One region of the Psychromonas aquatilis genome, then DNA from elsewhere that is predicted to be linked to it. Evidence: predicted binding sites of a transcription regulator. Region 1 holds the regulator's gene; the other holds the start of a gene.
What was found. Region 1 encodes ArgR, which controls arginine synthesis, uptake and breakdown. Its sites were predicted from a motif close to ANTGAATANNTATTCANT; they were not measured.
Positions count from the first base shown of each region.

Region 2: the regulator ArgR is predicted to act here: its motif matches at 4,312-4,329, upstream of argC (N-acetyl-gamma-glutamyl-phosphate reductase).

Region 1 is NZ_JBAKAZ010000002.1:10,771-23,515, forward strand. It holds gene V6256_RS00560 (microcin C ABC transporter permease YejB) at 1-46, shown strand, start outside; gene V6256_RS00565 (ABC transporter permease) at 46-1,095, shown strand; gene V6256_RS00570 (ABC transporter ATP-binding protein) at 1,092-2,684, shown strand; gene V6256_RS00575 (transglycosylase SLT domain-containing protein) at 2,721-4,634, shown strand; gene V6256_RS00580 (type IV pilin protein) at 4,695-5,096, opposite strand; gene argR (transcriptional regulator ArgR) at 5,353-5,805, opposite strand; gene V6256_RS00590 (transporter substrate-binding domain-containing protein) at 6,061-6,819, shown strand; gene mdh (malate dehydrogenase) at 6,984-7,919, shown strand; gene cysG (siroheme synthase CysG) at 8,380-9,798, shown strand; gene glgA (glycogen synthase GlgA) at 9,949-11,412, opposite strand; gene glgC (glucose-1-phosphate adenylyltransferase) at 11,488-12,711, opposite strand.
Region 2 is NZ_JBAKAZ010000015.1:2,140-14,884, forward strand. It holds gene argH (argininosuccinate lyase) at 1-79, opposite strand, end outside; gene V6256_RS05740 (argininosuccinate synthase) at 242-1,450, opposite strand; gene V6256_RS05745 (ornithine carbamoyltransferase) at 1,477-2,385, opposite strand; gene argB (acetylglutamate kinase) at 2,400-3,185, opposite strand; gene argC (N-acetyl-gamma-glutamyl-phosphate reductase) at 3,198-4,208, opposite strand; gene argE (acetylornithine deacetylase) at 4,716-5,861, shown strand; gene ppc (phosphoenolpyruvate carboxylase) at 6,039-8,678, shown strand; gene V6256_RS05770 (hypothetical protein) at 8,995-10,005, shown strand; gene tusA (sulfurtransferase TusA) at 10,141-10,383, shown strand; gene V6256_RS05780 (ABC transporter permease) at 10,931-11,920, shown strand; gene V6256_RS05785 (ABC transporter permease) at 11,930-12,745, shown strand, end outside.

The DNA.
Region 1 (12,745 bases):
GACTTATACCGTTATTGATCCACGTATTAACTTTGAGGGGCAATAATGTCGTTATTACTCACTTGGAAGCGTATCAAAAAGAATCCTAGTAATAAGCAACGTTGGGGGCAGTTTAAAGCGAATAAGCGAGGTTACTATTCATTATGGATATTTAGTTTTTTATTTTTATTAAGTTTAGTCGCTGAAGTGTGGGTTAATGATAAACCAATCATGGTCTCATATAATTCGCATTGGTATTTTCCTATCGTGCAAGATATTCCTGAACAACAGTTAGGTGGTGATTTTGATATTAGCACTGATTATCGCGACCCTTATATGGTTGAACAAATTAATAAAAAAGGCTGGATGATATGGCCTATTGTGCCTTTCTATTATGACTCTATCAATTACGAGTTAACAACAGCAGCGCCTTCTGCTCCCGATGCGATAAACTGGTTAGGCACAGATGATCAAGGCCGTGATGTTGTTGCTCGTTTGGTTTATGGCTTTCGGATTTCAGTTATTTTTGCCCTCTCATTGACGCTTATCAGCTCCGTTATCGGTATTTTTATCGGTGCAATCCAAGGATATTATGGCGGTAAAATTGACCTGATAGGGCAACGTTTATTAGAGATCTGGGAAGGTTTACCGATGCTCTTTATGTTAATTATTCTGGCCAGCTTTGTAGAACCAACATTTACTTGGTTATTAGGTTTAATGGTTTTATTTAGTTGGCCAAGCCTGGTGAGTGTTGTGCGAGCCGAGTTTTTACGAGGTCGGCATCTTGATTATGTCAAAGCATCCAAGGCTTTAGGAGTGACAGACAGTAAAATAATGTTTAAACATATTTTACCGAACGCCATGATTGCGACATTAACTTTTATGCCATATTTATTTACAGGCGCATTAACTACATTAACCTCTTTGGATTTTTTAGGTTTTGGGCTACCACTGGGCTCCGCTTCTTTAGGGGAGATGATTTCTCAGGGCAAAGATAATTTGCAAGCACCTTGGTTGGCGATCACCGCATTTATCTCTTTATCGAGTATTTTAGTTCTATTAGTGTTTATCGGTGAAGCTGCTCGTGATGCTTTTGACCCAAGGAAAGTATTATGAATAAAGAGAGTTGTTTACTCAGAGTTAAAAATTTAGCTGTTAGCTTTGCTGAAACAGATATTTTATCTGGAGTTAGTTTTACCTTAGAGAAAGGCAAAACATTAGCTATTGTAGGTGAAAGTGGATCGGGGAAATCACTGACTGCATTATCTATTTTACAGTTGTTACCTTACCCACATGCACATCACCCTGAAGGAGATATTATTTTTCAGGGGCAGTCTTTAATGGGCCAATCAGAGGCTGTATTAGAAGCTGTTCGTGGTAATAAAATAAGTATGATATTTCAAGAGCCAATGACCTCATTAAATCCATTACACAGTATTGAAAAGCAGATTGCTGAGACATTATTGCTGCATAAAGGATTAACAGGAAGAAAGGCACGAGAACGAACACTGGAGTTATTAGTACTGGTTGGCATTGATGATCCCGCTTCTAGATTAACTGCTTACCCACATCAGTTATCGGGAGGGCAACGACAACGAATTATGATTGCAATGGCGCTGGCTAATGAGCCAGATCTATTAATTGCTGACGAGCCTACTACAGCTCTTGATGCAACGACTCAAAAACAAATTTTATTATTATTAAAATCATTACAAAAACGCCTGAATATGGGGATCTTGATGATCACGCACGACCTTAATATTGTGCAGCAGTTTGCTGATGATGTTTTAGTCATGTGTAAAGGTCAACAGATTGAGTATGCCGCTACTCCACAGGTTTTTGCCAACCCTGCTGAGGAATATACGAAAAAGCTGTTAGATGCGACACCGAAAGGCGAAATGGAGCCTCTTGATGAGCATAAAGTGATTTTGGAAGCCGATAACATTAGTGTTAGTTTTCCTTTGAAAAAAAGCTTCTGGGGGAAAACAACACAAGCATTGGATGCTGTTAAAAATGTTTCTTTAAAAGTCCATGCTGGTGAGACTCTGGCTATCGTGGGTGAAAGCGGCTCGGGGAAAAGCACGTTAGCTCAAGCGTTATTGCAATTAACTAAGCACAGCGGAAAGGTGGTTTATCTCGGTAAAGAAATAAATAATCAGCATAAAGCTGATTTACAGTTGATGCGTCAAAATTTACAGATTGTATTTCAAGATCCTTATGCAAGCTTAAGCCCTAGAATGTCTGTCTACGATATTGTTGCTGAAGGTATTCATGTTTTTAATCAACAATTAAAGTTGAATGAACAACAGATTGAGCAAGAGGTAAAGCGTGTATTAATGACGGTAGGTTTAGATGAAAGTGTCTGTAATCGATACCCTCATCAATTTTCTGGTGGGCAAAGGCAACGTATTGCTATTGCAAGAGCATTAATACTTAAGCCTAAACTAATAGTGTTAGATGAGCCGACCTCTGCTTTAGACAGAAGTATCCAAAAGCAAATTATTGAGCTATTAAAATCATTACAGAAAGCGTTTGGATTAAGTTACCTATTTATTAGCCATGACCTTTCTGTGGTTAAATCAATTAGCCATCGTGTTCTTGTATTAAAATCAGGTGAGATCATTGAACAAGGCACAACATCTGATATATTTACAAAAGCGAATAATTCTTATACACAACAGTTGCTATTGTCATCTATTTTATGAAATGATGATGTTACTTTTTACTTACGTTGAGGCTCCATGAAAAAAATAATTTTAAGCTGTTTTTTCTTATCCATTGCAAATATCGCGAATGCATTAACTTTAGATGCACAGCGGACTATTTTTAGCGATACCATTGCATTGCAAGAACAAAAACAGTGGCAGAAAGCCAACGTAAATATTGAACAAATTAAAGATTACCCACTTACTTACCTTGCAGAATATAACTATTTAAAAGCAAATTTAAGCAGTGTTGGCGACCAGAAAGTTTTAGACTTTATTGATACGCACAAAACTAAAGTTGTTAGTGATAATTTACAGCGTTCTTATCTATTTTATTTAGCGAGCCAAAAAAATTGGACACAATTTTTAACTGCTTACCCAACTATGCCAAATAATTCAGTTTTGAAATGTCATTACTTACAAGCATCGATTGCGACAGGTAAAAGTGATAAAGCATGGCCTGACGCTCAAAAATATTGGTTATCAAGCACATCACTACCGAATGCTTGTGATGATGTTTATGTCTTTTATCAAAAGGATAAAAAATTAACTCAAGATGATATTTGGCAACGCTTCCAGTTAGCTTATGAAAAGAATAAGCAAGGTTTAATGCGCTTTTTAATTGCTAGAATGGATAAAGCAAATTCATCAACGGCGAGCTTATTATACGAATTACAAAAAGACCCGAAACAAATCACTGATACAGTATTATTCTCTTCGCGTAATGTGAAAAGCTTTAGCTTTTTAGTACCAACATTACAACGTCTATCAAAAATAGATTTTGATTTAGCAATGAAAATGTACGCTGAGTTTGATAAGAAAACGCCATTTAATGCTGATGAAAATAAACGCCTTAAAACACAGTTTGCAACACTTATTGTGCAGCGTAACAAACGTCAATACTTTACCTGGTTAGATAAAGAGTTAGGTCCTCTGGGTAATGTTTCTTTAATTGAGCAGCGTATTCGTTATGCGATAAAAAGAAATGATTGGAAAAACATTGATTTTTGGTTAACCCAGCTACCTACTGAAGCGCAAAATTCATCTGAATGGAAATATTGGCAAGCCAAAGTCCTAGAAAATGCTGGCAAAAATGATGCAGCTAAAAAGCTATACCAAGAAGTAGCAAAGAATCGTAACTTCCATGGTTTTATTGCTTCTCAAAAATTAGGTATTGAAGTGTCATTAAACGAAGAAATCATTAAAGATGAGCAATCTACAATTAGCGGATTAGATGATGAGCTAGCGGTGATTAGAGAGCTGTTATTCCATGAATCTTATAAGGATGCTAAATACCAATGGTATCGTTTGTTAAATAGCCAATCTGTCGAGAAACAATTACAACTCGGGTTGTATGCTTACAACCATGATTGGCCTTATCTAGCGGTATTAGCTTCTATTAGTTCTAAAAGCTGGAATGCACTCGCGATTCGCTTCCCTAATGCCAAAAAAGAATTATTTGTAGGGGCGGCAGAAAAATATGATTTAGAAGAAACTTATGTTTATGCGATTACACGTCGTGAAAGTAGTTTTGATGAGCATGCTAAATCACCTGTAGGTGCAAGTGGTTATATGCAACTTATGCCTAAGACCGCTGCAGCAACAGCGAAGAAAATTGGGTTGACGGAATATAATAATGTAGAGCAACTGGATCAAGGTGAAATTAATGTTCAGCTTGGAACTGGCTACTTTAATGAGCTGTTAACACGTTACGATGGTAACCGTGTTCTTGCGACTGCGGCTTATAATGCCGGCCCTCATCGTGTTGATAGATGGAGCAAGAAAAGTGGTCAAAAAGGCATTCCAGTAGATAGTTGGATAGATACGATTCCTTTTTATGAGACGCGTGCTTATGTACAAAATGTCTTAGCATATAATGTTATTTATCAACATGTATTAGGCAAGCCTATGGTGTTTTTAAAAGATAAAGAGCTTACTGCAAGCTACTAAAAAACAGTTTTTCCTCGTATAATTTAATCACCGATATTGAATTGATATCGGTGATTAATCTCACCAGCAGATAGTATTATCTGTAATACCATCACTTGTTTTATTACTATTTTGATCAACAAAAAGAACACGGCAAATACTTTTATCCTTGTATTGAAGGCTTTCGGCTTTTGCTGTTGCTTTTATTAAATAGTTGTTAGCCGAAGCTGAAACAAGATTGAAAATATAATATGGGTCATTGCTAGGTAGCCCAATTATATTTGCATCATCTGTATAACTTGAGTGCAGTATTCGGTAATTACTTTGTGCTATTTGTGCTTTGATTAATTCACTTTGAGCATCACTTCTTCTCGATTTAATGATGACATCTTGAAATGAGGGATAAGCAACACTAGCAAGCAGAGTGACAATCACCAAACTGATCAATAATTCAATCAAAGAAAATGCATGTGCTTTAAGCATAATAACCTGCCACTTTACAAAGTAATCTGCTTATAACTGTAGAAGTATTTTGTGATTATAGCGAATGTTTAATCAGCTACCTGTAGAGGGAAATACCATTGATTAATTTCATTGATTATTTGAAAGGTCAGCATTTCATTGTTTATCGCACCTGAACTGTGTCCCAGTGATCAGGCGGTAATCTAATAGGCGAGGTAAATATAGCGCTAACTATTTAAATACATTTCTTTGTATCAACGCATTAAAAATGAAATGATTAATCAAACAGTTTGTGTACTACTGCTAATGTTTGTTCAATTTTTTGGGTATTAGTTGGTGCGATGTAAATGGTATCATCTCCAGCAATGGTGCCTAATATGCCTTCCGCTTTACCCATTGAATCTAATAATCGAGCAATCAGTTGGGCTGCACCGGGGCTGGTATGAATAACGATTAGGCTATCATTTCTATCAATATCGACGACTAAGTTTTTGAGTGGGCTAGTTGTTGTTGGAATGCCTAGCTCAACTGGTAGACAATAAACCATATCACCCGTTGCATTACGAGTTCTAACCGCGCCTGTTTTACTTAGCATGCGTGATACTTTTGATTGGTTAATCTGCTTAAAACCAGCTTCACTTAATGCATCTACAATTTCACTTTGAGAGCTTAAATGCTCCTCTTTAAGAAGCTCTTTGAAGAAATCCATTAATTCAGATGGTTGACGCATTTTTTATTCCTATTGATACCTTATAATTAGGCTCCTATCTTAATCTAAATTAGATACTAGTTAACAGCATAAATGTTACTTTTTTTTGCATATTTATTCATTTTTTTGAAAAACAAAACATTGTTGATTGAAAAGTGTACAGATATTCCGTAAACAACTATTTGCTTAATAGGCTGTTTTGCTTATGACTATTTTATTAATACTACTTCTGTTAAGGTTTGCTCTAAAAAACGTCGAGACTAAAGGTATTTGATAATGCATTTATTTATTAGGCAACTTATAGTAATTTGTTTGTTATGCATTAGTTCATTCAATGTACTGGCCTTACAGGAAATGAAGGTTAAGTTTGCCACTGATATTAATTACTACCCATTCGAGTATATTACTGAAGATAATAAACTACAGGGGTTTGATATTGATATTGCCAAGGCTATTTGTGAACAGGTTAATTTACAATGTACATTTGAACATCGTCGTTTCGACGACTTATTAATTATGTTACCTTTTAAAAGATATGATGCTGTTATTGCTGCGTTAGACATAACCGATCAACGTTCCAAAGTAGTTGATTTCAGTGATAGTTATTACAAGATTGCGCCTGCGTTTATCAGCAGAGAAAAGTTTGATGGCCAACTTTCCTTAAAAGGCAAGTTTATTGGTGTTCAAGCCAATACATCACATCAAAACTACCTGGTCAAAGCGCAACAAAGTCAAGACAGCTATATCGTTCCTTATTTCTCTTCTAAAGCGGCTTTAGAGGATTTACAACGTCAAAAAATCGACGCTGTATTTGCTGACTTCGCAGTTATTAAGACGTTTTTAGATAAACAAAAAGAACCTTCTCAATTAGTTATCTCTCGTCGAGAAGATGTTTTTATGGGGCAGTTTTCAGCTGGTTATGGCATTGCTGTAGACAAAGGCAATGACATTTTAAGAGAGCGTTTAAATCAAGGTTTAAAGCTCATTACCGAAAATGGTACCTATGAAGAAGTTTTTAAGAAGTATTTTCATTAAATTATATTTATATAATATAAAAAAGAATAAGATTTATGCACAAATATAGCTTATTCTTTACATCTGTCACAATTATTTAACATGTTTTACCTATGCGTATTTATTCACTTTAGAATAGATATGTTCATTATATATACTTAAGATTTATTTCATTGGAGAAAAATATGAAAGTTGCTGTTCTTGGTGCTGCAGGCGGTATTGGTCAAGCGTTATCATTATTATTAAAAACTCAACTACCGGCTGGTTCTGAATTAGCATTGTATGACGTTGCTCCAGTTGTTCCTGGTGTAGCAGTTGATTTATCACACATCCCAACGGCTGTTAAAGTTGCAGGTTTTGGTGCTGATGCATTAGATGCTGCATTAACAGGCGCTGATATCGTAATTATTCCTGCGGGCATGCCACGTAAACCAGGTATGGACCGTGCTGATTTATTCGCAGTAAATGCTGGTATCATCAAAACGTTAGCAGAAGGTATTGTTGCTAACTGTCCTAAAGCATTAGTTGGTGTAATCACTAACCCTGTAAATGGTACTGTGCCGATTGTTGCTGAAGTATTCAAAAAAGCAGGAACTTACGACAAAAACCGTGTATTTGGTGTAACGACTCTTGATGTTATCCGTAGTGAAGCATTTGTTGCTGAGCTTAAAGGCTTAAACGTAAGCGACGTTAAAGTGCCAGTAATCGGTGGCCACTCAGGTACAACTATTTTACCTCTTCTTTCTCAAGTTGAAGGTGCTACTTTCACTGAAGAAGAAGTTGCAGCACTAACTCCACGTATCCAAAATGCGGGTACTGAAGTTGTAAATGCTAAAGCGGGTGGCGGTTCTGCTACATTATCAATGGGTGCTGCTGCTGCTCGTTTTTGTTTATCTCTAGTTAAAGGTTTACAAGGCGAAGACGTTGTAGATTACGCATACGTAGACGTTGCTGATGGCGATGCTGCATACTTTGCACACCCTGTACGTTTAGGTGTTAACGGTGTTTCTGAAATCCTACCATACGGTGAGTTATCTGCTTTTGAAGAAAAAGCGAAAAACGACATGTTAGAAACATTAAACAAAGATATTCAAGAAGGTGTTGATTTTATCAATAGCTAGTCTTAACGATAAATATATCTGATGTTAAAGGCCAGTTTACTGGCCTTTTTTGTGTCTGTAATACATGGAATAAAATAACTAAGTATTATATAAACATTCAACTTTAGCGTATTTAGTTTAACTTATACCAATCACACTAATTAACTGATCTATTTTACTTGCTAAAATAACTTATTTCTTCGTTGTAATTTTCGCAAATAGAACAACTATTTAACTCAAATTACGCCTTAAACTAAGTCATTTTTTCTGCGCAAAATTTAGATCACTTATTTAATATAATTGGTATTACTAGGTAAATTTATCTGATGATATACTGATTATTCATTGAAATTAATAGTGTTAAGCTTATCTTCAGATCGTTTTTATAGACTTTAACGTCATAAATAATAAACTTAAAATTATTTATAGTAAGTCAAATATTCTTTATAGTGTCCTAATGGACCCCTTACACGAGATATATATGGATTATCTTCCTATTTTTACTAAATTAGAAAACCGTCACTGCCTAGTTGTTGGTGGTGGGGATATTGCCGCAAGAAAAGTTAAATTATTATTAAAAGCAAATGCAACTATTACGGTTTGTGCACCTGATATTTGTGATTGGTTATTAGAAAAAGCTCAGCATAATCAAATATCTATTATTAATGAATTGTTCACTGATCAGCTTATTGACGGTAAGTGGTTGGTGATTGCAGCTACTAATCAAGATCATATTAATGAGCATGTTGCTAAATTAGCAGAGAAAAAACAGATTTTAGTGAATGTAGTCGATGAACCTAAATTATGTAGCTTCATTATGCCTTCCATTGTCGACCGTTCACCTATCGTTGTTGCTATTTCTAGTGGCGGTAGTGCACCTGTACTAGCACGCCTTATTCGCGAACGCTTAGAAGCATTATTACCGATGCATATCGGTCGCCTAGCAAAGATCTCGGGTGAATTTAGACACCGTGTAAAACAAGTGATTTCCAAAGAGTCTTTACGTCGTCGATATTGGGAGAAATTATTTGGTAATGGTGATTTAGCCGGCTTATTGCAAAAAGGACAAACTGAAAAAGCGCAACAATTAATGGAAGAAAACCTAACAGAAGAAGTAGCTAAAGGCGATGTTGCATTAGTTGGTGCTGGGCCTGGTGATCCCTCTCTATTGACACTAAAAGCATTACAATTAATGCAACAAGCTGATGTCGTACTTTATGATAGGCTAGTATCAAAAGAAATTTTAGAGTTGGTGCGCCGAGATGCAGACCTTATTTCTGTAGGGAAGGCTGCAGGAAAGCATGAAGTTCAACAATCTAGAACTAATGAAATGTTAGTTGAGTTGGCTAAACAGGGCAAAAAAGTGGTTCGTCTTAAGGGTGGAGACTCCTTTATATTTGGTCGCGGTGGAGAGGAATTAGAAGAGTTAGTAGAAGCAGGTGTTGCTTTCCAAGTTGTCCCTGGGATTACTTCTGCATCAGGTTGCAGTACCTATGCTGGTATTCCCTTAACACATCGTGATTATGCTCAATCAGTAACCTTTGTGACAGGTCATAGAAAAGCAGATGGTAAAGATCTTGATTGGAAAGCTTTATCGACGGCACATCAAACCTTGGTTGTTTACATGGGGTTATTACGAGCTGAAGAGATTGAAAGTAACCTATTAACCAATGGACGTGATGCTAACACCCCGGTTGCTCTGATTAACAAAGGTACCACGAGTCAACAACAAGTGATTACCGGTACGTTATCTGAACTTTCTAAGTTAGGAGGTGGTTTGGAAGGGCCGACATTAATGATCATTGGAGAGGTTGTTAGCTTGTCCTCAAAAATTGGTTGGTTTACACCAGATAATCAGCAAAAGTTATCTCGAGACCCATTTTTAGTAAACTTAGCTTAGTAAACTTAGCTTAGTAAACTTAGGTAAGTGGACAGGTCATTAATTAGTAATTAAGTTAGCTAATCAGGTTCAATGATAAAAGCCATTCAATTGTTAGAGAATTAACGATTGAATGGCTTTTTATTTAGTGAAGATAGCGAATGTTAAAGACTAACCTCTGCCTAATGCTCGTAAGTATAATCGTTGGTAGTGTTTAGCTGAATCTGACCAATGGAAGTGAGAACGCATCGCTTGTTGTTTTAAACGTAACATCTCTTCAGGGTGCTCAATGTACAGCAATAAAGCACGACGTAAGATGTTAAGGAATTGATTTGGATTTGGATCATAAAACATAAAGCCATTTGCATTGTCAGGGTCTTGATCGTAATCGATTACAGTATCTTTTAGTCCACCAACAGCACGTACAATAGGCAATGTACCGTACGCAAGGCTATATAATTGATTTAAACCACACGGTTCAAATATTGATGGCATTAAGAAGAAATCTGAGCCAGCCTCTACGAGATGCGATAATCGGTTACTATAGGTATTAATAAATTTGAACCTATCCTTGTAATGCTCTGAAAGGGCGTTTAATTGCCCTGTGATAGAAGGATCACCAGATCCTATCAGCACAAATTGCACATTATGTTTTAAAAATCGTTCTAATACAGGCAGAATTAAGCCGAATCCCTTTTGGTCAGTTAAACGACATACCATACCAAACATAGGCACATCACTTACTTCAAATTCCGCTTCTTTTTGTAATGCAACTTTACACTTTTCTTTACCGCTGAGGTCATGACTATCAAAGTTAAAGGGAATTAATTTATCATTTTCCGGACTCCAATCATTATAATCACAACCATTTAGGATGCCTTCAAAGTCATGGATTCTTTCAATAAAGTGATCAGACATACCATGAGAACCTAATGGTGTTAACAACTCACTTGCATAGTTAGGACTCACAGTATTTACTTTGCTGGCATAAATAACACCAACCTTTAAGAAGTTAATATAACTGTAATTTTCCAGCACGCGCTGATCCATACACCCACTAATTTCTGGTATTAAGTTTAGCTGTGATTTATCAAAAATACCTTGGTAAGCAGAGTTATGGCTTGTTAAAACCGTTTTGGAATGAGCAAAATGAGGTGTTTCATAAAAGCGGGTTTTTAATAAATAAGGGACTAAGCCAGTATGCCAATCATTACAGTGAATAATATCAGGAGCAAAGTCTTCTGCTAATGAAGTTAATAATGCCGCTAAACTGAAAAAAGCGAAACGCTCACCATTATCAGGATAAGCATTATTCTCTTCGCCATATAAACCAGCACGGTCAAAATAATGCGCATTATCAATTGCTAGTACTTTTATACCATCTAGTGATAATTGCTGTACTGCAAAATGAATATCAGGTCGTGAGTTATCTGTATGTAGCGTAAGCTCATGAACTTGTTTAGCATCTTCTTGATGCGCTATGGTACGGTAAAATGGAGTGATGATAATAACTTCATGGCCTAGATTTCTGAGTTCTAAAGGCAGAGCTTTAGCAACATCTGCAAGCCCGCCTGTTTTTGAGAAACCTTCTACTTCTGAAGAAATGAATAGAACTTTTAATTTTTGAGAATCCACTTGGAACTCCTTTATTTAGGCCGTGTGTAATGATTTAAAAACCGTACTATTGCGATTTTTAAATCATAGTATCAATTAGAAACCGATTCTAGCACCTTTTGGAATCACAACAATTCCTTCATCAGAAACGGTAAAGCGTTTTTTATCTTCGCTTAAGTTAATGCCAATTTCGACACCATCGGCGATTTCAACATCTTTATCAATAATGGTTTTAGATATCTCACAATTTTTACCTATCTTAGTGTCTCCTAATAAAACCGATTGGTAAATATGAGTGCCTTGCTTAATAAAGCAGTTTGAGCCGATCACTGACTTTCTGATACTTGCACCGATTACTAACGTACCATCCGATATCAATGAGCGTCTAATAGAACAAGTTGTATCGCCATTGTTTTGAAAGTTGGCCGCTGGTAATGCAGGGTAATGAGTATGCATTGGCCAAGCTGTATTATAAAAAGAGATAGGAGGATTTGATTTTACTAAATCCATATTAGCTTCCCAATATGACTCAATAGTACCTACATCGCGCCAATAGGCTTCACCATTTTCATTTGCTATCTTGTTAGTCGTGAAATCATAAACAAAGACCTTACCCGTTGGCATTAAATGGGGAATAATATCCTTACCAAAGTCATGGCTAGAGCTTTCATCTGCTGCATCTCGAATCAATTCTTCTTGGAGCTCTTTAGACTTAAAAACATAATTTCCCATTGATGCCAGTACATGATCTGGATCGCCCGGGATGGTTTTAGCATCTTCAACGTCAGGTTTTTCAACAAAACCAATCATTCTCCCTTCTTCATCTACTTCAATAACACCAAAGTGATAGGCTTGCTCTTTAGGTAAACGAATTGCAGATACAGTAAGAATGGCATCTTTTGCTTGATGGAATTGTATTTTCTGTCGAATATCCATTTTATAAATATGATCGCTACCAAAAATACAGACTATCTCAGCATGGTCGGATTCGATAAATTGTAAGTTTTGATAGATTGCATCAGCGGTACCACTATACCAATTTTTACCGGTACGCATTTGCGCTGGAATGGCATCGATAAAGGTATCAGTAAAGCTATTGATCTCCCATGCTTTTTGCAAGTGAGTATTGAGTGATTGAGATTTAAATTGTGTTAAAACATATATTCTTAATAAATCTGAATTGACGAAATTATTAAGCACACAATCAACTAAACGATAACTTCCACCAAACGGCACCGAAGGTTTGGTGCGAGACTGAGTTAAGGGGTAAAGACGAGAGCCTTCACCACCTGCTAGAATCATTGATAAAACTTTTGCCATGAGAAAACCTCTGCTAATAATATAATAAATCGTT
Region 2 (12,745 bases), on a different contig from region 1:
AATCGAATTTCAATGAATCATTAAATAATTTAAACTTTGTATCTGCCGCTTGGCTGAAACGTCCGCCCCATAGTGCCATTTGTTACTCCATTCTGACTTGGCCATTGACCAAATCCATTCGTTAAGGGATTAATAATATTACTCATTCTATTTATAAGTATTTTTAATTTTAAAACGCTTATAAATAGAAATTCCTGCGACGAAAAAATAATCGCCGCAGGAATTTTATAGCATTTTGAACTTATTTGTTACTATTAAGCTTACGAATACGGCTAGATAGTGAATATAAGCGGATGAAACCTTCAGCATGCTTTTGGTCATAAACGTTATCATCACCAAATGTAGCAAACTCTTCAGAGTATAAGCTGTTTGGCGATTTTTTCTGAACCGCTACTGCTTGTCCTTTATATAGACGAACAACAACTTCACCGTTAGCATCTTTTGCTAATGACTCAGATGCAGCTAATAAAGAACCACATAGAGGTGTAAACCAACGTCCATCATAAACTAAGTGAGCAAACTCTTGGCCCACTTGGTCACGCCAGCGACGAGATGGTTTATCATGTACTAGCTCATCAATACCACGAAGAGCTGTTACCATTACAGTACCTCCTGGTGTTTCATAACAACCACGAGACTTCATGCCCACTGTACGGTTTTCTGTAATATCGATACGACCTACACCATGTGCAGCTGCTTTTTCATTTAGTAGCATTAACGCATCGTATGGCGATAGTTCAACACCATCAACAGCAGTTACACGTGCATTTTCTACTGTTAGTGTTACGTATTCAGGCTCATTTGGTGCATCAAGCGGATCAACTGTTAATGTCCAAACACCTTTACTTGGCTCATTGTATGGGTCTTCTAATTCACCACCTTCATGAGAGATGTGCCATGCATTCGCATCACGGCTATAGATTTTAGTTGCTGAAGCCGTTGTTTCGATATTACGCTCTGCAAGGTAATCTAGTAAATCTTCACGAGAAACCATATCCCACTCACGCCATGGTGCAATTACTTGTAGCTCAGGCGCTAAAGCAGCAAAACAGCTTTCAAAACGGATTTGGTCATTACCTTTACCTGTACAACCGTGACAAACTGCATCAGCACCAACTTTTAATGCTACTTCAACTTGTGCTTTAGCAATGATTGGACGTGCCATTGATGTACCTAATAAATAAGTACCTTCGTAAACTGCACCAGATGCGATCGTTGGGTAAATATAGTCTTTAACAAACTCTTCTTTTAGATCAACGATATGACATTCAGATGCACCTGAAGCGATTGCTTTCTCATGCAAACCAACTAACTCTTCAGCACCTTGACCTACATCGGCACAAAACGCTACGATCTCACAATCATCATAAGTTTCTTTTAACCATGGAATAATCGCTGATGTGTCTAAGCCGCCTGAATAAGCGAGAACTACCTTTTTAACTTTGCTCATTAATTGTTTTCCTTTCTCAATTATTTCTATTTATTTATTAGGGTAAGCATTATAGCGTTTTGAATGTGCATTCTATTTTCTGCTTGATCAAAAATCAATGAAGCAGGACCATCCATCACATCAGATGTAATATCTAATCCACGATGTGCTGGTTGGCAATGTAAGATATGCTTAATACCTGTTTGATCAAGTAATTCTTGATTAATTTGATATGGCATAAACTTAGCTTTAATTTGCTCTAATGGTGTCTCATCGCCCATTGATAACCAAGTATCACCGTAGACAACATCATAACCTTTAATATCATCGATATTATTTGTAACAGTAATAGTCGCACCTGTTGTTTTAGCGATTTCTTCTGCTTTTTTCAAAATTTGAGCATCTGGGCTGTGACCTAAAGGACAAACAGCAGTTACCGTTGCACCTAAAATCGCACCAGCAATGAACAAAGAATGAGTAACATTATTACCATCTCCAATATACGCTAATTTTACTTTAGTTAAATCATCATAATTTTGAGAAATAGTTAAAAAGTCTGCCATCCCCTGACAAGGATGGTATAAATCACATAGAGAATTAATAACAGGCACTGTTGAGTGCTCTTCTAATTCAAGTATTGTTTTATGATCGAATACACGTGCAACAATACAGTCAGCCCAACGAGAAATATTAGCCGCAAAGTCTTTAACATCTTCACGATTACCCATTGCACCATTAGTTTGGTCTAAGTAAACAGCATGGCCACCTAATTTATTAACGCCAATATCAAACGTAACACGTGTACGTAATGATTGCTTTTCAAATAAAGTCACGACACTCTTACCTGCAAGTGATTGAGCATACTTGCTTGGATTTGCTTTTAAATCTTTACCCAGAGCAATCAGGTCTAGTGCCTGCTGCTGAGTCATTTCCATACCCGTTAATAAATTTTCCATCTTAACTCTCTACTTTATTTAATTACTTTTGTACCCACTGCTTTACCTGCAAGCAATGAGACTAAATTTTCTGGGTTTTTCCAACTTGCCAACATAACATAACCTAGTTCATCAGCAGCTTGTAATGCCGCTTTCACCTTCACAGCCATGCCATCTTTAATAACATCTTCAGTTATTAACTGCTCAGCAAGTTGAGTGTTTAATTCTGCAATCACTTGTTTATCAGCATTCCATACACCATCTACATCGGATAAGAAAACTAATTCGGCACCAATTAATTCACAAATAGCGATCGCTGCTTGATCTGCATTTACATTGTATAGTTTTGCATCTTCACCAATCGCAATTGATGAGATAACAGGTAAAAAGTCTCCTGCTAACAGACTATTAATTAATGTTGGGTTATTAGGGCTACAAATACCAACGGCGCCGAGATCTGGATCCATTTGCTTAACCGAACAGCTGAATCCGTCTGCTAATGATAAACCCACCGCTGATAATCCAGCTTGTAAGGCTTTTGCCATTAATAATTTATTTGATGTACCAGCTAATGCACCAGCAACATAAGGGATCTGATCAAATGGAGTGATACGTAAACCATTTTTCTTTTCGCTCTTAATATTCATTTTACTAAGAACATCTTCAACAATTACACCGCCGCCATGCACTATTAATAATGGACGCTTTTCTATCGCTAGATATTCAGTTAATGCAGAAAATAAATTCGTAAGTGCTTGTTCACTTTCTAATACTGCGCCACCAATTTTAATTAATAGTGGCTTTTTTTGTGTTTGAGTCATTGCTAACCTATCTTATAAAATAGAAGTAGTAATATCGAAACCAAAGCGTAAATTAATACACTGCATTGCTTGTGAAGAGGCACCTTTTAATAAATTATCAATCGCACTAAAGACCACTAAGTCCTGCCCTTCAACAGCCCAACCTAAATCACAGAATGGTGTCCCAACAACATTCTTAAGTGCCGGTAACGTGCCATCCATTAAACGTACAATCGGTTTATCTGCATAAGCGTCTTGATAAGCTTGATTGACCTGCTCAAGTGTAACACCTTCGTTTAGTACCACATTGATACTTGCCAATATACCACGCTTAAAGTTACCTAAATGTGGGGTAAAAACAACTTCAGTGCCTAGATGCTGATCAATTTCAGGTTTATGGCGGTGTGTAAAGACACCATAAGGCTGCAAGCTAACTTCACAAAAGCTACTAACGACACTGGCTTTTCGACCAGCGCCACTTACACCACTAGTGGCATTTATCGTTGGTTTTATTCCTTCTTTTATAAGACCAGCATTAAATAATGGCTTTAATGCTGTCAAAGAAGCAGTTGTATAACAACCAGGTACGGCAATAAGATCAGTTTCTTTTACTTGTTCTGCATTCCATTCAGCTAATCCATATACTGCTTTATCTAATAAATCTGGGTATTGGTGTGAGAAGCCATAGTATTTATCATAAAAGCCTGATGATTGAACACGGAAGGCACCCGACAAATCAAATACAACTGTATTTTCAGCTAAGAAAAGAGGTGCTAAATCATGGCTAACTTCATGCGCTGTAGCAAGAATAACAATATCAATCCCCTGACAAGCAGATTGAATACCACTTACGCCTAAAGGTTGTAATGGTAAGTCCACTAAACCACGTAAGCTGCCGTATAATTCAGAGATGTTTTTTCCTTTATCTAAACTACCTTCAGAAACATATAAACCAGATAGCTCAATACTTGGGTGACGCGTTAAAAATTGCGCTAATTCTGCTCCAGTGTAACCACTAGCACCCACTACAATTGCTTTTAACATAAAGAAAATTCCTGTTTCATTATTAACTTAATTCATCATAAATAAATTCAAACGGCGATAAAAATAAAAAGCATTCCTTGCCGAAAGCGATATTTTAAATCAAAGTGACTATTTATTCAATAAACATGAATAAATATACAAAAAATAGTAAGATGACGCTATCCGCGATAAAATAATCCATCAGCAACAATTGAGAATAGATTTATAAAACCCATAACATCATGAATTAAAAGCCATTTAATAAGTTGATATTAAATCATTTTTTTATTAAAAGCATACTCAAATAAGTTATAAAAAAAATAAATTTAGCCCATTTAAAATGGTTATTTCAATTGAATATGTAAAAAGTGCTTTAATTTGAACTTAAATAAGGCATAGAATGGTTTTACTGCTTAATCATCAAAATCATAGTTACTTTTAATTTTTCGGGTTAATTTTTAAAACCCAAAAAGTTACACAAGCAAAAATCTTAAATTCGATATTACCACCTGAATCTAAAGGAATAGTATGTCATTACCAGCATTTATGGACCTGTATAAAGGCCTTATAAAGTTACCCTCTATTAGCTCAAGTGATAGTTCATGGGATCAAAGTAATCAAGCAGTTATCAATCAACTTGCCGAATGGCTCTCTGATCTAGGATTTAGCACTGAAATAACGGAAGTTAAAGGTGCGCCTGGGAAGTTTAATTTATTAGCTTCAATGGGTGAAGGCGATGGTGGTTTATTGTTAGCTGGCCATAGCGATACCGTTCCCTATGATGAAAAAGGCTGGGAAACAGATCCTTTTAAAGTTGTTGAAAAAGACAACCGTTTGTATGGCTTAGGTACTATCGATATGAAAGGTTTTTTTGCTTTTGTTATTGAGGCGTTAAAAAGCATCGAACTTGATAAGTTATCCAAACCATTACGTATTCTTGCAACAGCAGATGAAGAGACTACAATGTCAGGTGCACAACAAATCGCCGAGCAAAAGCAGTTTAAGCCTGATTATGCGGTTATTGGCGAGCCGACTGGTTTAGTTCCTGTCGTTATGCACAAAGGCCATATGTCCGAAGGTATCCGTATCACAGGCAGAACAGGGCACAGTTCTGATCCGGATAAAGGAGTAAATGCTATTGATATCATGCATTTAGTCTTATCTGAATTAAAACTAGTACAACAAGCTTTCAAAGAAAAATATCACAACCCTCACTTTGAAGTGCCTTATCCAACATTAAACTTTGGTGCAATCTCGGGGGGTGATAGCCCTAACCGTATTTGTGGCTGTTGTGAATTACATATCGATATGCGCCCAATTCCAGGCGTCACCACCAGTGACTTATTTATTACTGTAAAACAAGCGCTAACTGAAATTGAAAAAAGATATCCCGATAGCATTGAGGTGTTTCATTTACACGAGCCGATTCCCTCGTATGAATGTCCTGTACACTCAGATTTAATTAATCAAGCTGAGATTTATACTGGCAATAAAGCAACCAGTGCAAATTATTGTACTGAAGCACCTTTTATCCAAGCACTAGGCTGCGACACGATCGTATTAGGGCCAGGACATATAGCCCAAGCACATCAACCTAATGAGTATTTAGACCTTTCATTTGTAAAGCCAACACAAGCATTGGTCAGTAAATTAATCGCTCATTATTGTGCTTAAATATTAACCTTATTCTTTGTGTAACTTTGTTACATAAGGAATAAAATTCCAAAACTAGAATTGAAATAGAATAACTAAACGCAAAGACAACTCCATTGACTGGGCCTTTCGTTATGGTATTTTATTTAATTCTACGACATCAAAAGTGTAATTTTATTACAAATATAAGGAAGTAAGATGACAGATCAATATGCAAACTTACGAAGCAATGTAAGTTTATTAGGGCAACTACTTGGTAATAGTATTAGCGACCATCTCGGTGAAGCCTTCCTTGAAAAAATAGAAACAATACGACAATTATCTAAATCCTCACGCTCAGGTAACAGCAAAGATGGCGAGACATTAATAGAAGTACTCGCTAATTTAACGGATGATGAATTACTACCAGTGGCACGTGCCTTTACTCATTTTTTAAACCTTGCCAATATCGCAGAACAATTTCATGGTATCTCTCGCCATTGCGATGGTGATGTATGCACGCCAGAACCACTACAGCAACTAATCACTAAAATTAAAAATAGCGATATCACAGAAGATAAAATTGCTGAAGCGGTAAGTGGCTTACACATGGATATGGTATTAACTGCGCACCCAACTGAAGTCACACGTCGTACACTTATCAATAAATATACTGCAATCAATAAATGTTTAACTTATTTAGAGTTAACTGAGATTTCAGATAAAGAACGTGATCTACTTTTAGTCCGTCTTGAACAATTGATTACACAAGGCTGGCATACAAATGACATCCGTAAAAATCGACCTACACCTGTTGATGAAGCAAAATGGGGCTTTGCAGTAATAGAAAACAGCCTATGGGAAGCAGTACCGCTTTACGTACGAGAGCTAGATAAAACATTACAAGATGGTTTAGATATTTCACTACCACTTGATGCTTCTCCAATTAAATTTACGTCTTGGATGGGTGGAGACCGTGACGGTAACCCATTTGTAACATCAGAAGTAACAAAAGAAGTATTAATTACAAGCCGCTGGGTAGCGGTTAGCTTATACCTTGAAGATATCAAACAGTTAACAACTGAATTATCAATGGATAATTGTGATGATACATTACGTGCCATTGTAGGTGATGCAGACGAACCTTACCGTGTTGTACTTCGTAAATTGCGTACTGAACTTAAAGAAACCCTAACGGCTTTAAGTGCAACATTACAAGGTCACGATAGTACTGCAAAAGATATCATTACAACCACTAAACAGCTTAAAGAGCCCCTAGAGTTATGCTACCACTCGCTAATGAAGATGGGCATGAAGTCAATCGCTAACGGTTTATTATTAGATATTATCCGTCGTGTAAACTGTTTCGGTATTAATCTTGTAAAACTAGACATTCGCCAAGATGGTGAACGTCATGGTGATACATTATCTGAACTAACTCGTTACTTAGGCATTGGCGATTACAATGCGTGGAGCGAAGCGGATAAACAAGCTTTCTTATTACAAGAACTAAATAGTAAGCGCCCTCTTATTCCAACACTTTGGAAACCTTCCGCTGACGTACAAGAAGTATTAGATACTTGTAAAGTCGTTGCGCAAACGGATCCAGAAGCATTAGGTATTTACATTATCTCAATGGCACGTGAAGCGTCTGACGTATTAGCCGTTCAATTGTTATTAAAAGAGATGGGTTGTCCGTTCCGTATTCCTGTTGCTCCGTTATTTGAAACATTAGATGACTTGAATAATGCAGCTGATGTAATGCAACGCCTATACGCTGTTGATTGGTACCGAGGATATATCGGTGGTGAGCAACACGTAATGATTGGTTACTCAGATTCAGCTAAAGATGCAGGTGTAATGGCTGCGAACTGGGCACAATACACAGCGCAAGAAGCATTAATCAAAATTAGTGAAGATAATGACATTCAACTTGTACTGTTCCATGGACGAGGCGGCACAATCGGCCGTGGTGGAGCTCCAGCACAACAAGCTTTATTATCACAACCTCCTGGTTCATTAAAAGGTGGATTACGTGTAACAGAACAAGGCGAAATGATCCGCTTTAAATTTGGTCTACCAAAAATTGCAGCCCAGAGCTTAAACATTTATACAGCAGCAATATTAGAAGCTAACTTGCTTCCGCCACCAGCACCAAAACAAGAATGGCGTGATTTAATGCAACAATTTGCAGAACAATCATGTGAAGAATATCGTTACTTTGTACGCGACGAGCCAGACTTTGTACCATACTTCCGCAGTGTTACACCTGAGTTAGAACTAGGCAAATTAGCATTAGGTAGTCGTCCAGCTAAACGTAAACCAAATGGCGGCGTTGAAAGCTTACGTGCAATCCCATGGATCTTTGCTTGGAGTCAAAACCGTTTAATGCTACCAGCTTGGCTTGGCGCAGGCTCTGCACTTAAAACGTTATTAGATGAAGGTAAAAAAGAGCTACTACGTGAAATGTACGTTAACTGGCCTTTCTTCCATACTCGTTTAGAAATGTTTGAAATGGTATTCATGAAAGCGGATGAAGAGCTAACTAAGTTCTACGAAGAGCGCTTAGTACCAAAAGCACTATGGCCATTAGGTGAACGCTTACGTGAAAACCTAAAATTAACACGTGAAACGGTATTAGAAACAATTCCTGATCATAAGTTAATGCAAGAGCAACCTTGGATCAAAGAGTCTATTCAGTTACGTAATCCTTATGTAGATCCACTGAATATGTTACAAGCTGAGTTATTATCTCGCTCTCGCTCATGTGAAGAGAATGAAACAATTAACCCAGATATAGACCAAGCATTAATGGTAACGATCGCAGGTATTGCAGCAGGTCTTCGTAATACAGGTTAATCTGCCATAAGCTTTTTACTATTCCCAACCTACCTTTATCAATAGATAAAGGTAGGTTTTTTCTTTTATAGCCTGCCAATTAAAGATTTCACCACTGTTTTAAAAACGCCTTATATGGAGTCTATTAATTAAAAACTTCACGACTGTTTTAAAAATGCTTTATATGGGATCTATTAATTAAAACCTTCAGCACTGTTTTAAAAACTCCTTATTTGATACATATTGTTATTCTTCAGCCGTGCTAACCTACTCAAATATAAACACTTAAATTTAATATAATTGTTATCAATACTTCGCTAAGCAGAGAGGCATGACGATGATGAAAATTTACCTAACATCCACATTAATTGGCTTAACCCTATTTTTACAAGGTTGTTATCACAATCAAACACATACAACTAGCACTGTAAGTGCAGCTGACTATAAAGGTTCAGGCTCAGTGACCTACGGAATAGCAGAAACGACTACTGAAAACTTATTCCCCCAAGGTGGTCGCGTCGCTGAACTAGGAACGATTAAGAGTATTAACGATGATACAACTTGGACAGTACCTGCTGAGGTAAACTTTACCAATGACAAAATGCCATTTGCTGCAGATTTATACAACGATTATGGGAAACGTTATAACGATCCAAAATCAGCCTTAACCGCACTCACTACGCAAGACACCATAGAGATAGATGCAGATGGAGAAGTGATCACTGCTTACCTATTTGCTGATAACTATTTTGAAATGTATATCAATGGCGTTGCTGTAGGTAAAGACCCCGTTCCATTTACTCAATTTAATTCCAACATTATTAAATTTAAAGTGAAAAAGCCTTTTGATATCGCAATATTAGCTGTTGATTGGGAAGAAAATTTAGGGACAGGGACGGAAGCTAACCGTGGTATTTCAGCACATGCGGGTGATGCTGGGTTGGTGGCTGTCTTCAAAGATACTAACGATAAAACAATTAGCATTACAGATAATAGCTGGAAAGCACAAAACTACTATACCGCTCCGATTTCAGATTTAAGTTGTTTAAGTGAATCAGGCACTACTCGCTTATCAACAGAATGTACTACAGAAGGAGGTAATGATGCCTCCACTTTATATGGCGTACATTGGGCAATACCAACTGGCTGGGAAAAACAAGGTTATGATGATAGCCAATGGCCGTTTGCAACTGCCTTTAGTAATGAGACTGTCGGTGTTGATAATAAGAAATCATATACTAATTTTACCGATATTTTTGATAATGAAGCGCAAGATGCACAATTTATTTGGTCTAATAATTTAATTTTAGATAATCAGGTTTTATTAAGAAAAACTATCACCAACTAATAATATTACGTTTGTAATACGGCAACACAGTGCTAGTTATATAATTGAAGGAGCAAACGCTTCTTCAATTATATTAATGCTTGAGACAGAGGGGATATGTTAATATTATCTTTTTGAATCAAACGCGGTATTAATATGACAAATAAAACAACAATTAAACAATTAGACGCATTAGGTTTACGCTGTCCAGAGCCAGTAATGGTCATTCGAAAAACGGTGCGTAGACTAGCAGCGGGAGATTTATTAGAGATTATTGCTGACGATCCAGCGACGACTCGAGATATCCCAAGTTTTTGTCGTTTTATGGAGCACCAACTCATAGAGTCTCAAGTTGAAACAATCCCTTACCGATACTTAATTAAAAAAGGATTAAAATAAAAATAAATTTACATTTATTTAACATTTAATCAATAAACAGAGCTTTTTTCCTAACCATATAAATAGCCCTTGATTGGGCAAAATTACCTAATATAAAACCCACCAGCAGCAAAAAACAACCTTTAAAATGCCCAATAAAACAAGGATATTCAACCATTTATGAAAAAAATAACTTAACGCTGATCACATTTCTAAAAAGACCATTCAATATCAAAAATATTCCATCTCTTTTAAAGAGATTAAAGTAAACACGATATCAGCGTATTTTTTATGCATATAGTCACAAAATTTTAACATCTACTCATAAAAAACCCTGTTTACTTCAAACTACTCATTAGCTGCCATTTACATCCTCACGGCGAAAAAACCATACTTTAATTAAGAAATAATATGATCAGACAATTCAAGTACCAGAGGATCTGTACAAAAATTTCTGAGAAATACGTTATTTACACTAGCTTCGCGCGTCACACTAAAATGAGATAAACGTCGATATGTGTAACCCAAACAACAACTGTATAGCAAAGCAATTTATTAAGGATGATCAATGCTGCAATATATCTTACGACGTTGTCTGATATCGATCCCAACACTGATAATAATATCCATTATTTCTTTTATACTGATCCAATTACCCCCCGGTGATTTTGTCGATGCGTATATTTCAGAAAGAATGATTGTTGATGGTTCAATCAATGACGTTGATGCACTTCGTGCAAGTATCCAAGCTGAACTGGGTATCAGTGATAGTATGATAGTTAACTATTTTAACTGGATAAGTGGCTTTCCAAGTGGTGATTTTGGTTATTCATTTCAGCATCAAAAACCAGTAAGTGAGTTGATATGGGGTAAATTAGGGTTAACATTTATGATCACTTTCGTGACATTAATTTTTACTCTAACCACCGCATTTTTTACCGGTATTATTTCAGCCATGAAACCTTATACTCTATTTGATTATGTGGTGAGCTTTTTAGGCTTCTTAGGTTTAGCAATTCCAAACTTCTTATTGGCATTATTATTAATGTACTTATCGTTGAATTGGTTTGGCTCTCCATTTTCAGGGTTATTTTCACCTGAATATATCAATGCCCCTTGGAGTATGGATAAGTTATATGATGCATTAAGCCACATCTGGATCCCTGTTATCGTTGTAGGTACAGCAGGTACAGCTAGCCAAATTCGTATTATGCGTGCAACCATGATGGATGAGTTGCATAAGCCATATGTAGATACTGCACGCTCAAAAGGTCTGCCAACTCATAGAGTTATTCTGAAATATCCAGTACGACATGCAATCACCCCATTAGCTTCAACAATTGGATGGCAACTACCAGAGTTAGTGTCAGGCAGTGCCATTGTTGCAATCGTACTGAGTCTACCCACTACAGGTCCCTACTTATTAGAAGCACTACGCGGTCAAGATATGTATTTAGCCGGTACTTTTTTAATGATGCTCGCAATATTTACGATTGTGGGAACGCTTCTTTCTGACATTATTCTTGCGCTATTAGATCCGCGCATTCGTCTTTCATAAGGGACTATTATGACATCTATATACAATCTTGATAAGAATGGCATGGAAGAGAATTTAGACATTCAAGATCAAGACAATGAAATCTTTTATGCTTCCAAAAAACGCTTAATGTGGCTTAGATTCAAACAGCATAAAGTCGCTTTATTTAGCGCAATTATGATCATATTTTTTTACTTAGTCGCTATTTTTGCACACTTTGTCAGTGTACAAGATATTAACTCATTCAGTGCTAAATATACTTATGTAGCACCGACTGAAATCCATTTTACTGATGATCAAGGGAACTTAACACGACCATATATCAACAATATTATTCGTAAACTAAATATGGAAACGTTGGAATTTGAATATACAGCGGGGGATCAAGTTTACCCAATAAGATTCCTACATCGTGGTTATTCATATATGTTCCTGGGTTTAATTGAAACAGATATTCACTTAATGGGTGTCGATGAAGGGGCTGCTCTATTTCTTATGGGCTCGGATAAACTAGGGCGAGACATTTTTAGTAAAGTGGTTCATGGCGCGAGAATTTCCCTTTCAATAGGCCTTATTGGTGTATTTTTAAGTTTGGTATTTGGCACGGTACTAGGTGGTATTTCAGGATTTTATGGCGGTAAGACTGATACCTTAATTCAACGACTAATTGAAATATTAATGTCATTCCCATCAATTCCTCTGTGGATGGCATTAGCTGCATCATTGCCTCCACACTGGTCTCCAGTGGTGGTTTACTTCATGATCACCGTTATCTTGTCTTTAATCGGATGGACCGGTATCGCCCGAGTTGTTCGCGGTATCGTGATGCGCTTAAAAGAAGAAAAG